Regions from separate parts of the Streptomyces tendae genome, predicted to be linked through region 1. Evidence: riboswitches for the same ligand, from Rfam matches in the RefSeq annotation. Region 1 holds a riboswitch; each other region holds the start of a gene.
The links. Region 1 has a riboswitch for cyclic di-AMP ahead of F3L20_RS02940 (transglycosylase SLT domain-containing protein). Riboswitches for the same ligand answer to the same signal wherever they lie in the genome.
Positions count from the first base shown of each region.

Region 2: another riboswitch for cyclic di-AMP. It lies ahead of F3L20_RS11475 (C40 family peptidase); the one in region 1 lies ahead of F3L20_RS02940 (transglycosylase SLT domain-containing protein).
Region 3: another riboswitch for cyclic di-AMP. It lies ahead of F3L20_RS30735 (M23 family metallopeptidase); the one in region 1 lies ahead of F3L20_RS02940 (transglycosylase SLT domain-containing protein).

Region 1 is NZ_CP043959.1:611,763-616,291, forward strand. Features, by position in the region: gene fahA (fumarylacetoacetase) at 1-3, opposite strand, end outside; gene F3L20_RS02935 (HAD family hydrolase) at 318-1,190, shown strand; gene F3L20_RS02940 (transglycosylase SLT domain-containing protein) at 1,154-1,630, opposite strand; cyclic di-AMP (ydaO/yuaA leader) riboswitch at 1,634-1,805, opposite strand; gene F3L20_RS02945 (polyprenyl synthetase family protein) at 2,331-3,341, shown strand; gene F3L20_RS02950 (LolA family protein) at 3,599-4,529, shown strand, end outside.
Region 2 is NZ_CP043959.1:2,441,473-2,446,001, reverse strand. Features, by position in the region: gene F3L20_RS11480 (hypothetical protein) at 1-246, shown strand, start outside; cyclic di-AMP (ydaO/yuaA leader) riboswitch at 593-780, shown strand; gene F3L20_RS11475 (C40 family peptidase) at 784-1,257, shown strand; gene F3L20_RS11470 (ATP-binding protein) at 1,388-1,864, opposite strand; gene F3L20_RS11465 (helix-turn-helix domain-containing protein) at 2,077-2,937, shown strand; gene F3L20_RS11460 (DUF397 domain-containing protein) at 2,947-3,171, shown strand; gene F3L20_RS11455 (8-amino-7-oxononanoate synthase) at 3,374-4,501, opposite strand.
Region 3 is NZ_CP043959.1:6,706,315-6,710,843, reverse strand. Features, by position in the region: gene F3L20_RS30750 (response regulator) at 1-570, shown strand, start outside; gene F3L20_RS30745 (dihydrofolate reductase family protein) at 680-1,813, shown strand; tRNA gene F3L20_RS30740 (tRNA-Met) at 1,878-1,951, shown strand; cyclic di-AMP (ydaO/yuaA leader) riboswitch at 2,267-2,424, shown strand; gene F3L20_RS30735 (M23 family metallopeptidase) at 2,436-3,455, shown strand; gene F3L20_RS30730 (PrsW family intramembrane metalloprotease) at 3,568-4,529, opposite strand, start outside.

The DNA.
Region 1 (4,529 bases):
CATCGGGTGCTGCCTCGCTTTCGTGTGCGCCGGTGCGCCACGTGTCCGTGGCCGTGCCACACGTTACGGGGTCGCGTCCGGGTGAGCCCCTGTTAATTCGGCGACGTCCGGGCCTGCCGGGCGGGCGTCCCGGATCCGTCCGGCAGGCACCCGGGCGAGGGGCACCGGAACGGGAGGCGGCGCACGGTGTTCCGACCCATGGGGGAAACGGTCCTCAACCGGTCCTGATCGGGCGCCGAAAGAAGGGAAATGGCACCCGAAGCGAGGGCATACGGGCGCGGTGAATCGGACGGTCCTCTTGTCCGTATTCTCTGATCATGGCCGCACCCACCGATTGTTCTCTCATCGCCACCGACCTGGACGGGACGCTGCTGCGCGGTGACGACACCCTGTCCGACCGCTCCCTCGCCGCCCTCGCGCAGGCGGAGCGCGCCGGTGCCCGGCACCTCGTGGTGACGGGCCGCCCGGCCCCCAGAGTGCGGTCGCTGCTCGGCGACCTCGGCTGCACGGGACTCGCGGTGTGCGGACAGGGGGCGCAGGTCTACGACGCCGGGACGGACCGGATGCTGTGGTCGGTCCGGCTGGACCGGGAGCTGGCGGAGACCGCGCTCGGCAAGATCGAGGCCGAGGTGGGTGAGGTGTACGCGGCGGTCGACCAGGACGGGGTCGACGGGCGGACGCTGATCGAGCCGGGCTACCGGATGCCGCACCCGACGCTTCCGTCGGTGCCGGTGGAGCGGCGCGACGACCTGTGGGCGCGGCCGATCAGCAAGGTGCTGCTGCGCCACCCGCGGCTCTCGGACGACGCGTTGGCGGCGGCGGCCCGGTCCGTGGTCGGCTCGCTGGCCACGGTGACCATGTCGGGGCCGGGGACGGTGGAGCTCCAGCCGTGCGGGGTCACCAAGGCGACCGGTCTGGCGCTTGCCGCCGAGCACCTGGGGCTGCGTCCCGAGGACACGATCGCCTTCGGCGACATGCCGAACGACGTCCCCATGTTCCGGTGGGCGGGCCACGGCGTCGCCATGGCCGACGCGCACGCCGAGCTCAAGGCGGTGGCCGACGAGGTCACCCTGTCGAACGAGGACGACGGCGTGGCCGTCGTCCTCGAGCGACTGTTCGGGCGGACGGCCGGAGTCGGCCGTCAGCGGTCGGCTCAGTACGCGCCGAAGACGTTGTCGATCGAGCCGTAGCGGTCGGCGGCGTAGTTGCAGGCCGCGGCGATGTTGGCGACCGGGTCGAACGGGTCGAAGGCCGTGCCGGGCACGTGGTACGCCTGGAAGGTCGGGTCGATGACCTGCAGCAGGCCCTTCGACGGAGTGCCCATGGCGGCGTTGGAGTCCCACAGGTTGATGGCGGCCGGGTTGCCGGACGACTCCCGCATGATGTTGCGGTGGATGGAGTCGTAGGAGCCCGGGATGCCGTTCTGCGCCATGACGTCCATGGCCTCGCGGATCCAGCCGTCGAGGTTCTCCGGGTACGCGGTCGTGGAGGCGGCGGTCGTGGCCTGGGTCGTGGTCGCGGCGGAGGCGCCGGTGGCACCGAACAGCGGCAGCGCGACCACGGCGACGCCGGTGCCGGCGACGGCGAGGGAGCGGACGAGGCGGCGGCGGGACGAAGCGATGACGGGCATGTCTGGGTTCCTCTCCTACGCCTGCGAGGTGAGCTGTCGGGTTCGGGCGAGGAGAGTGCCCGGCCGTGCCCCTGCGGGCATGGCTTCACCCCGAGCCGTCCGGGCGTGATGTCCGGTACGGCGGCTTACCTGGGTCCCCCGCTCCTGCCGTGCGTGAGTTCGTCGTCGGGTGTGATGCGGGTGGCGGCAGGACTAGGCGTCCACCCGGCAGGCCCGGAACGTATGCGAGAGCACATGTCGGGAACAAGTGCGACGATCACGCAAGACTCCGTTTGATCTTGAGATGGGTGCTTTTGGGCGCTTGATCCTTTGCGATCGCCAAGGGTCAACTCCGTTGCGTGGAGCGGGATCGCGGCGTTGCGGGAGGCTGATCGGCCGGCGCGTCGACGCGTGACTCACCTCACGGGACGCGGGATGCGAGCGCATTTGCGGCGTACAGGAATTCGCACAGCAATGACGGCAAATCGGACGGCAGGGCGGGCAGGATGGTTCACCGGCCACTGTGTCCGGGAAACAGAGGAATGTCCGTTGCTGTCAGCCGATCAAAAACACTCCGCTTCTGATCCCCTATCGCCCTGCTTGTGACCCCGGGGCCTGGCGGTGATCGAAAGGTGACCGGATACGCTGACTCGAGTGGTGGCAGCGACCTATCGACAAACCGTGTAACCGCCAGCAGACACCAGCAGACAGGAGACCCCTCGTGACCGTCGTCGGGCCGTTCGGGCTGAGCGTGCGGGACCAGGCTCTGGAAGCCGATGTCCAGGCCGGATTGACGGCTGTCGAGGAAGGGCTGCTCGAGGCCACCAAGAGTGAGGTGCCGTTCATCACGGAGGCCGCCCAGCACCTGGTGCGGGCCGGCGGCAAGCGGTTCCGTCCGCTGCTCGTGATGCTCGCCGCCCGCTTCGGCGACCCCTACGCGCCCGGTGTGGTGCCGTCGGCCGTGGTGGTGGAGCTGACCCACCTGGCCACGCTGTACCACGACGACGTGATGGACGAGGCCGAGGTGCGGCGCGGGGTCGCGAGCGCGAACGCCCGCTGGGGCAACTCGGTCGCCGTGCTCACCGGCGACTTCCTCTTCGCCCGCGCCTCGCACATCCTGGCCGACCTCGGCCCGGAGGCCGTGCGGGTGCAGGCCGAGGCGTTCGAGCGGCTGGTCACCGGACAGATCCTGGAGACCGCGGGCCCCCAGGACGGACGCGACCCGGTCGACCACTACCTGGACGTGCTCGGCGGCAAGACCGGCTCCCTGGTCGCCGTCTCCTGCCGGTTCGGCGCCATGATGTCCGGCGCCGACGAGACGGTGGTGGACGTCCTCACCCAGTACGGCGAGCGGCTCGGCGTCGCCTTCCAGCTCGCCGACGACGTCCTGGACATCGCCTCGGACTCCCACGAGTCGGGCAAGACCCCCGGCACGGACCTGCGCGAGGGCATCGCCACCCTGCCCGTGCTGCGGCTGCGCGAGCGGACGGCCCGGCTGGGGCTGGCCGAGGACATCGCCCTGTGCGAGCTGCTCGACTCCGACCTCACCGACGACGCCCGGCACGCCGAGGCGCTGCGGCTGCTGCGCGCCCACCCCGCCCTGGAGCAGGCCCGCCGGGACACCGTGCGCTACGCCGAGGAGGCGCGCGCCGCGCTCGCCCCGCTGCCCGACGGTCCCGCCAAGTCGGCGCTGGTCGAGCTGTGCGACGCGGTCGTGCACCGGGCCGGCTGACCGGCGCCCGTACGGTCCCGTACGCCTCCCGCACCCGGGTGACCCCTACGGGGCGGGTGAGGCGGCGTCGTCCCGTGTCATACCGCAGCAGTACGCGCAGTTGAGCCCGCGGTCTGACGAATCCGCCGCGCGGGTTTGGTCAGATGGAACACGACGGACAACACCACTTCTCACCGGTTCGGGTGAGAATGGCGGCTCGGGCCGAGACTGGTGTGAGGACACGAGACGGAAGCCGCCGCCGACGACGGAGGGCACACATGGCACCGTACGCATCCGACGACACGACGACCGCGGGAGAGGCCGAGGAGCCGCGCACGGCGCGGCGCAGGGCCGCCCGCTACGTCGTCCCTGTCACGGTGATGGGCGTGGCGGCCGCGACGATCGGACTCGTCCCGGCGCTCGCCGACTCCGGTGACCCGGATCTGCCGGAGATCACCGCCGCCCAGCTCATCGAGAAGATCGCGCAGTCGGACGTGGAGCACCTGTCCGGCACCGTGAAGATCACCACCGACCTCGGACTGCCGGACCTCGGCGGCCTGGAGAGCGGCCTGCTGTCCGGCGCGGCCGGCTCCGACGAGGAGGGAGGCTCCTCCGCCGACCCGTCCGGCCGGCTCACCGAGCTGGCGTCCGGCACGCACACCCTGCGGGTCGCGGCCGACGGCCCGGACCGCCAGAAGCTCTCCCTGCTGGAGAACGCGGCGGAGTACAGCCTCATCCACGACGGCAAGGACGTCTGGGGCTACGACAGCGGCTCCAACGAGGTCTACCACGCCACGGTGGACGACGCGGACGCTCCCGGCGGGCGCGGCGAGGAGCGGCCCCCGGCCACCCCGCAGGACTTCGCCGAGGAGGCGCTGAAGGCGGTCGACGACACCACGTCCGTGAAGGTCGACGGCACCGCCCAGGTGGCCGGCCGGGACGCGTACAAGCTGGTCGTCGAACCCAAGGGGTCCGGTTCCACCGTCGGCGCCATCAGCATCGCGGTCGACCACGAGACGGGCCTGCCGCTGAAGTTCACGCTCACCCCGTCGAGCGGCGGCGCGGCCGTCGTGGACGTCGGCTTCACCAAGGTGAGCTTCGACCGCCCGGACGCCTCCACCTTCGACTTCACCCCGCCGAAGGGCGCCAAGGTGACCGAGGGCGACGAACAGGGACGCGACCGCGGCCACTTCGGGAAGCCGGAGCGGG
Region 2 (4,529 bases), 1.8 Mb from region 1:
CGTTACCTGGAGGTCGTCGACCAGCTCGGCCGGGTCAATCCGGCCCAGGCCGGCGACACCTACCGAAGCCTGCGCGCCGCCCAGGCGCTGGTCGGCAAGGCGGTCGCGCTGCGCGACGCCCTGACGTTGATGCACCGGCGCGGCGAGAGCGAACTGCACGCCCAGACCCTGGCACGGGCCCTGCGGGTCCTCGACGGCGAGCGGCGTACGGCCAGGGTCACGCTACCGCCGCAGACCGGGAGTTGACACGAGCGGGCGCGGAACGCCGGGCCCGCAGACGGAACACGCCGCGCACGGGTGAAACGGACCGCACGGCGTACCACCATCCGGCGTAGACACGCCTCCTGTTTCGGTGCTGTCCAAGTTGCACCACACGCGCGCCCGTCAGGCGGAATTGACCATTCCGTCGCTGGTCCGGGGCTCCTCCGGCTCGTCGACGGCGAGTCGAACGGACAGCTGTCCACCCGAACGGGTGAGTGGTGAGTAACAACACAAACCCCCCGTTCCGTTGGGAAATCGACCGCGAAATGAAGCAAGATCCCTGACTGACGACAAGCCCCCGCCGCCGCGGCGGGGCGATCCGGGCGGACGCCGAGTCCTGCCGCCGCCCGGATGACCGGTCGACAGGAGTGGATCGGCAGGAGTGGAGGACCCAAGCACGACGGGTCGCCGGAGCTCACGTTCCGAGCAGCCCTTGGGGTGAAGCCGCTGACGCGGCCGGGCTACTTCGCCAGCCCGAATCCGACAGGTCATCCTTCACAGGCGGCTGACGAAGGGTTGCGCATGAGTGCGCTCAATCGTGTCCCGTCTCTCATGGCCCGGGCCGGCACGGCCGGGGCCCTCACCCTGGCCGCCGTGGGCGGCTCCATCGCGGTCCCCGGAGCGGCCTCGGAGGCCGCGGCGGCGACCACGGGCGTCAAGGCCCTGAAGGTCGCGGCGTCCAAGAAGGGTGCGCCGTACGCGTGGGGTGCCACCGGGCCGAACCGGTTCGACTGCTCGGGCCTCACGCTGTACTCGTTCAAGAAGGCGGGCAAGAAGCTGCCCCGCACGGCCGCCCAGCAGTACAACAAGTCCCGGCACATCTCCAAGAGCAGCCGGAAGGCCGGGGACCTGGTGTTCTTCCACTCGGGCAGCTACGTCTACCACGTGGGGATTTACGCGGGTAACAACAAGATCTGGCACGCCCCGAAGACCGGGGACGTGGTGCGGCTGCAGAAGATCTGGACCAAGAGCGTCTGGTACGGCCGCGTGAAGTGACCGACGGTGGCGGCGGTGTCCGCGGGAGCGCCGCCGCCCAGCCGTGACCGCCCCCGTGGGCCGGGCGCCGCCCACGGGACGTCCTGCGGGCCTTCAGTGCCCCCCGGCCCGCCCGTGCCGTGACGTGCCGTCAGAGCTCCGGCTGCACCGCTGCCGTGACCGCCTCCGTCGGCTGGGCGGTGACCGTGGTCCCCGGCCAAGGGAGTTCGACGGCGACGGTCTTGCCGCCCTGACGCGTGGGGCGGACTCTCAGCCTGCCCCCGTATTCCACGGTCAGCCAGCGGATGATGACCAGGCCGCGCCCGTTGTCCTGCTGGACCGCGGCGGGCAGCCGCTTGGGCAGACGCGGGTGGCTGTCCGTCACCCCGATGTGCACCCGTTCCTCACGGACCAGGACGACGTCGACCGTGAACGTGGGTGACTGGCCGAAGGTGTGCTGCACCGCGTTGGTGGCCAGTTCCGAGACGATCAGCCGCACCGTGTCGTACAGTTCGGCGTCCGGTGGCAGCCCCCATTCCGCCAGCGCGCCGGCCACGTGGGCCCGCGCCGCGGCGACCGAGGCGGGATCGCTCGGCAGAGTGACGGATGCTTCCAGATGGTCTGCCATGGCGACGTCGTCCCTTTCCCACGGGACCGCAGTCCGACACGGAGCGGCTGGTTCGAGTACGGTCCCGCACTGGTGCTTCGTCGCCAGACTGCCATCACCGCAGGGCGCGGCGCGGCGATCCACCAAGATATGCATATATCTGTCGCTCAAAGCGGTGAACTCTGCGACGGGAGACCGTATCCGGGCGGCTCGGAAGGAGTAAGGAGAGGCCCATGCAGCACGGTCCCGCGGTGCGCCGCAGGAAACTGGGCGCCGAACTGCGCGCGCTGCGCACCGCGGCGGGACTCACCAGTGGGGACGCGGCCCGGCTGGCAGGCTGGCACCAGTCGAAGGTGAGCCGCATCGAGACGGGCACGAGCGGGGTGAAACCGGCCGACGTGCGGTTACTGCTCGACGTCTACGGCGTGGACGAACCGCAGTTGCGGGAGTTGCTGCTGGTGCTGTCGGGCTCCGGGAAGGGCGACGGGCGGGACCACTGGTGGCACGCCTACCGGGGTGTACTGCCCCCGACCTACCGGGACTTCATCAGCCTGGAGTCCCAGGCGAGCGCGATGCGCACCCTGGAGACCACGGTGATCCCGGGACTGCTGCAGACCCCGGAGTACGCGCGTGCGGTGACGGAGGCGGCCCTGGAGGGTGCCTCGGAGGAGCGACTGGACGCGCTGGTGGAGGTACGGCTGGCCCGGCAGGACGTCCTGCGGGCCGATCCGCCGCTGGAGCTGAACGCGGTCCTCGACGAGGCCGTGCTGCGCCGGGAGGTGGGCGGCCCCGAAGTGATGTCCCGCCAGCTGGACCGGCTGATCGAGGCCGCCCGGCTGCCCCAAGTGCGCCTGCAGGTACTGCCGTTCAGCGCTGGCGCGCACATCGGTGTGACGGGTCCGTTCGTCATCTTTTCGTTCTCGCGCACATCTGACCTGGATGTGGTGGTTCTCGACCACTTGACGAGTAGTCACTACCTGGAACGGAAAGAAGACCTCCGGGCGTACTCGGAGGCCTTCGACGCCCTCTCGACGCACGCCCTGTCACCCGAGGAGTCGTTGGATTTCATCGCCGGCGCAGCGGCCGGCGCGTAAGGAGGCACGATGCCCGCACCGCCTCGGACCATCCCTTCCAGCCTCGCCCTGCGCGATGTGCGGTGGCTGCGCAGCAGCTACAGCACGGGGGCGAACAACTGTGTGGAGACGGCCCGGCCGGCCACCGGCCCCCTGGCCGGACTGCTCGCCGTGCGTGACAGCAAGGCCCCGGACGGGCCGGCGCTGCTCTTCTCCCCCGACAGCTGGGCGGAGTTCGTGACCGCGGTCCGCTGACCCGGCCGCGTCCGCGCCCCTGATCCGGCCGAACCCGGCCTTTCCGTCGGGACAACCCGTCCGAACGATCCGGCCCGTCCGTTCGATCCCTACGATCCGACGACCGGTCCCTACGATCCGACCGGTCCGAACGTTCCGACTCATCCGAACGTTCCGACCGATCAACCGTTCATCGCGCGACGCACGGCCGTGCCCCGCCGACTCATGGCCGCGTATCGCCGATCACCCGTACAGCGCGTTCGATCTCCGCCCCGGACAGGTCCGCCCGGGCGGTCAGTCTGAGCCGTGAGATGCCGTCGGGCACGGAAGGAGGACGGAAGCAGCCCACGGACAGACCGGCCGCCCGGCAGTCGGCCGCCCAGCGCACGGCCTGCTCCGGGGACGGGGCGCGCACGGAGACGACCGCGGCGTCCGGACGTACCGCTTCCAGACCCGCGGCCGTCAGCCGGGTGTGCAGTTCCCGCGCCACCGCTCCCGCCCGCGCCGCGCGCCCCGGTTCGCGGCGCAGCAGCCGCAACGCCGCCAGGGCCGCGCCCGCCGCCGCCGGCGCGAGACCCGTGTCGAAGATGAACGTCCGTGCCGCGTTGACCAGATGGCCGATCACCCGGGCCGGACCCAGCACCGCGCCGCCCTGGCTGCCGAGCGACTTGGACAGCGTCACCGTGACGACGACGTCGTCAGCGCCCGCGACGCCCGCCGCGTGCGGGGCGCCCCGGCCGCCGTCGCCGAGCACCCCGAGGCCGTGCGCGTCGTCCAGCACCAGCCCCGCGCCGTGCTCCCGGCACGCCTCGGCCAGCGCGACGAGCGGGGCCGCGTCGCCGTCCACCGAGAACACCGTGTCCGACACCGCCACCGCGGGGCCCTCGTGGCCGTCCAGCGCCTTGCGTACGGAGTCCGGGTCGCGGTGCGCCACCACCTGCGTGACGCCCCGGGCCAGCCGGCAGCCGTCGATCAGCGAGGCGTGGTTGCCCGCGTCGGAGACGACGAGTGAGCCGTGCGGGGCCAGCGCGGTGACGGCGGCCAGGTTGGCCGCGTAGCCGGAGGAGAACACCAGGGCCGCTTCGAACCCGCAGAAATCGGCCAGTTCGTGTTCCAGTTCGGCGTGCAGCTCGGTGGTGCCGGTGACCAGGCGGGAGCCGGTCGCGCCGCCGCCCCAGGTCCGGGCGGCCCGGGCCGCCCCCTCGGTGACCTCGGGATGACGGGCCAGCCCGAGGTAGTCGTTGCTCGCGAGGTCGAGGAGCGGCGTGTCGGCCGGCCGGGGGCGCAGGGTGCGGACGAGCCCGGCACTGCGGCGCTGCTCCGCCTGCTCGTCGATCCAGCCGAACGCCATGGGTCCTCCGGGATTTTGTAGGCAGTGC
Region 3 (4,529 bases), 6.1 Mb from region 1:
GATCTGACCGTGGTGGCGGAGGCCGCCGACGGTGCCGAAGCCCTCGAACTGGCCCGGGAGCACCGCCCCGACCTGGCCATCCTCGACATCGCCATGCCGCGCCTGACCGGTCTGCAGGCGGCCCGTGAACTCTCCCGCACCCTGCCGGAGACCCGGATCCTCGTGCTGACCATGTACGACAACGAGCAGTTCTTCTTCGAGGCCCTGGCCGCCGGCGCCTCGGGATACGTCCTGAAGTCGGTCGCCGACCGTGATCTCGTCGAGGCCTGCCGCGCCACGATGCGCGGCGAGCCCTTCCTCTACCCGGGGGCCGTGAACGCCCTCATCCACAACTACCTCGACCTCGCGCGGGAGGGCCGCACCCTGCCCGCCAAGGCGATCACCGACCGCGAGGAGCAGATCCTCAAGCTCGTGGCCGAGGGCCACACCTCGCAGCAGATCGCGAACATGCTGGTGATCAGCCCCAAGACGGTGGAGCGGCACCGCGCCAACCTGCTGGCGAAGCTCGGTCTCAGGGACCGCCTGGAACTGACCCGCTACGCCATCCGCGTGGGCCTGATCGAGCCCTGACCCGCGGCCCGTGGGCCGGGGCGCGGTCGGCTCCCCGCCGCACGGCTTGCCAGACTGGAGCCGGACCGCGCAGCGGTCCCGCAGCCACCCGCACCCGGAGAGCCCGCCGATGCCGCATCCGTACGTCCTGCTGTCCGCCGCCGTCTCCCTCGACGGCTACCTGGACGACACCGGCCCGGAGCGGCTGCTGCTGTCGAGCCCGGCCGACTTCGACCGCGTCGACGAGGTGCGGGCGTCCGTGGACGCCATCCTGGTCGGCGCCGGCACGCTCCGCGCCGACAACCCCCGTCTGCTGGTCAACTCGCCGGAGCGCCGGGCCGCCCGGGTCGCGGACGGCCGCCCCGAGTACCCGCTGAAGGTCACGGTGAGCGGCTCGGGCGACCTGGACCCCGCGGCCAACTTCTGGCACACCGGCGGCGAGAAGGTGCTCTACACCACCGACCAGGGGGCCGAGCGGGCCCATGCCCTCGGCATCGCCGCCGACGTCGTGCCGCTCGGCACGGAACTGGACTGGCGGCGGCTGCTGGAGCACCTGCACGACCGGCGCGGGGTACGGCGGCTGATGGTGGAGGGCGGCGGGCGGATCCACACCCAGCTGATCAGTCAGGGGCTCGCCGACGAGCTGCAGCTGGTCCTCGCCCCGCTGTTCGTCGGCGACCCGGACGCCCCCCGCCTGTTCGGTCCCGGCTCCTACCAGGGCGGGCGGCTGCGGCTCGTGGAGACCCGGCCCGTCGGCGACGTCGTCCTGACGCGCTACGAGCCCACCGCGCCCGGCGCCGGCGCGCTGCCGTCCGCCGCCGACCACCACTGGCTCGCCCTCGCCTGCGAGCTGGCGGAGCGGTGCCCGCCCTCACGGACCGCGTTCAGCGTGGGCGCGGTCGTGGTCGCCGCCGACGGCACCGAGCTGGCGCGGGGGTTCTCCCGTGAGGGGGACGAACCCGTGGTGCACGCCGAGGAGGCCGCGCTCGCCAAGACCGACCCCATGGACCCCCGGCTGGCCGGCGCGACCGTCTACTCCAGCCTGGAACCCTGCGCCCGCCGTGCGTCCCGGCCGGCGCCCTGCGCACGGCTGATCCTGGACGCGGGGGTGCGGCGGGTGGTCACGGCCTGGCGGGAGCCGGACACGTTCGTGGCGGACGCCGACGGCAGCGCGGTACTGGCCGAGGGGGGCGCCACCGTGGTGGTGCTGCCGGAGTACGAGGAGCGGGCCAAGGCGCCGAACGGCCACCTCCTGGACCGCTGATCGCGCCCCCTGCCCGGGGGGTGTGCGACCTGCCCTGATGATGCCGTACACTTGTGTTCAACGGCGCGGGGTGGAGCAGCTCGGTAGCTCGCTGGGCTCATAACCCAGAGGTCGCAGGTTCAAATCCTGTCCCCGCTACTGAAGGCCGAGGGCCGGAATCCGAAAGGGTTCCGGCCCTCGGCGTTTTCCGGTGTCCGTCGCTCTTCCGTCCGCTGTTCCGCCGGTGTCACCGAACGTGATCGTGCGGAGTCTCAGCGCATAACAACTGACGAACCGTCAGGTTCGACCGGCCGTCTGAGGCGCGGTCAACTCGCCCGTTTTCGCCCGCTCGTGGCGCTTAAGTCCGGGCGGAATTCGTTAACGATCAAGAGGAACGGCTTGGAATCCGGCCCTCGGGTCTATTAACGTTCGATAACGCAGCGCGGTCGTCCCAGCCGTCACAGACGTCGGCTCCGTGCGCACGCGCCGAATCCCGCAAGGGAACCGGGGAACCACCACCTTGGGGTGAATCGTGCGGATACCGCCGTGGAGACACGGCTCGTATACGCGCGTAGGAGACCTTCCTGCTCCGAACCCGTCAGCTAACCCGGTAGGCGAGAAGGAAGGAAAGGAGCGCGCCCACGTGGCGTCCAACCCGCCTGCCCCCGAGGCCCCGTTCAAGCCGAGCGACACCTTCGCCTACGGCGCCGTCGGCGCCGAAGAGGGGCCCTTCGAGGAGTGGAACCCCACCGCGGAGTCCGTTCGCCCGGTACGCGGCCGGCACCGCGTCGCCAAGCAGCGCGGGGGCGGACTCGCCCGCAGCTCCACCGTCCTGGGCGTCGGCGTCATAGCCGCCGTCGGCGCCGGCGGCATGGCCAGCGCCCAGACCGGCAAGCCGCCCGTCTCCATCTCCATGCCCGACCTGCCCAACGTGGGTTCCCTCATCTCCGACGAGGAAACGCCCAAGGGCTCGGCCACCCCCCTCAGCAGCATCGGCATGACCGGTGCCGAGACCGAGGAGGGCGCCGCCGACGCCGGTGAGGCGCTGCGCGCCCGCATCATGGCCCAGGTCGAGCAGCAGCAGGGCCAGGCCCAGAGCAAGGCCGAGGCCGCCGCGCTCGCCGCCGCCGAGAAGGAGGCCGCCGACGCGGCCGCCAAGGCGGAGAAGGAGGCCAAGGAGAAGGCCGAGGCGGCGAAGAAGAAGGCGGAGGAAGAGGCCGCGAAGAAGGCCGAGGCCGAGCGCCTCGCCGAGCTGGCCAAGCAGTACGCCCTGCCGACCTCCTCGTACACCATCACCTCGACCTTCGGTCAGGCCGGCGCCTACTGGTCCTCCGGCTACCACACCGGTCTCGACTTCGCCGCCCCCACGGGCACGCTGATCAAGGCCGTGCACACCGGCACGATCACCTCCGCGGGCTGGGACGGCTCCTACGGCTACAAGACCGTGCTCACCCTCGACGACGGCACCGAGATCTGGTACGCCCACCAGTCGTCGATCAATGTCAGCGTCGGCCAGAAGGTCAACACCGGCGACGTGATCGGCCGCGTCGGCGCCACCGGCAACGTCACCGGCGCCCACCTCCACCTCGAGGTCCACACCGGCGGCTCCTCCTCCGGCATCGACCCGGCGGCCTGGCTGGCGGGCAAGGGCCTCAGCATTTGATCCACCGGCGGCCGCGTCCCGGCCGTCCACGCCGTGAACCCCGGCAGTCCCGACGACGACCCCCCGACGTCAGGGCTGCCGGTCACGCATGTCCGGGGCACCGGCCGTGCGGTCAGCGGCGGTAGGGGTCCTCGACGGGCGCGGGATACGGCCCGCCGTGGGGCGGCTGTCCGTGCGCGGGCTGTCCGTACGAGGACTGTCCGTACGGGAACGGTGTGTGCGGGGCCTGTCCGTACGAGGGATGTCCGTGCGGGGCGGGCTGTCCGTAGGAGGGCCGGCCGTACGGCCCGGGCGGCGCCTGGCCCGCCCACGCGGCGCCGTACGGAACGCGGGGCGCCGTGAGGCGGACCGCGTGGTCCAGCGCCGGGCGGGCCGCCACGCGCCGGTGCCACAGCTCCAGCAGCAGCTGCCGCTCCCGGGTCACGAAGTCCGCCCCGGCCTTCCCCGTCCGGCCCCGGTGCCGCAGGAACGCCAGCGAGGTCGCGTACGCCTCGTACTGGGCGACCGCGCGCGCCGCCGGCTTCCCGCCGTGCTCGCGTGCGTACCGCCGGGCGAGGCGCCGGGCCCGCATCGAACCGAGCGCGAACGGCTCCGCGGGACTCAGCCAGCCCGCGATCGCGTACGCGGGCAGCTCCGTGCGCACGGTCCGCAGTTCCCGCTGCCGCGTCCACACCACCAGCCAGGTCAGCAGCCCGAACGCCGGCATCATGAACGCCCCGTAGACCGCGATGAAGCCGAACTGGCCGAGCGTCGCGGAGCCGTTCCACAGCGCGTGCATGCCCATCGCCAGGAGCAGCCCGGCGAGCGGCAGCAGCACACGGCGCACCCGCTGCCGGTCCGTGGCCAGCGCGGCGGCACCGAAACCGATGCCGGTGAGCACGGTGAACAGGGGGTGCGCGAACGGCGACATGACGATGCGGACGAAGAAGGTCGCCGCGGTGACCGAGGCGATGCCGCTGCCGCCGGTGAGCTGGTCGGCGCCGAAGGCGTTGCCGAGGTAGAGGACGTTCTCGGTGAACGCGAACCCGGTGGCGGTGACCCCGGCCACCACCACGCCGTCGAGCATTCCGGTGA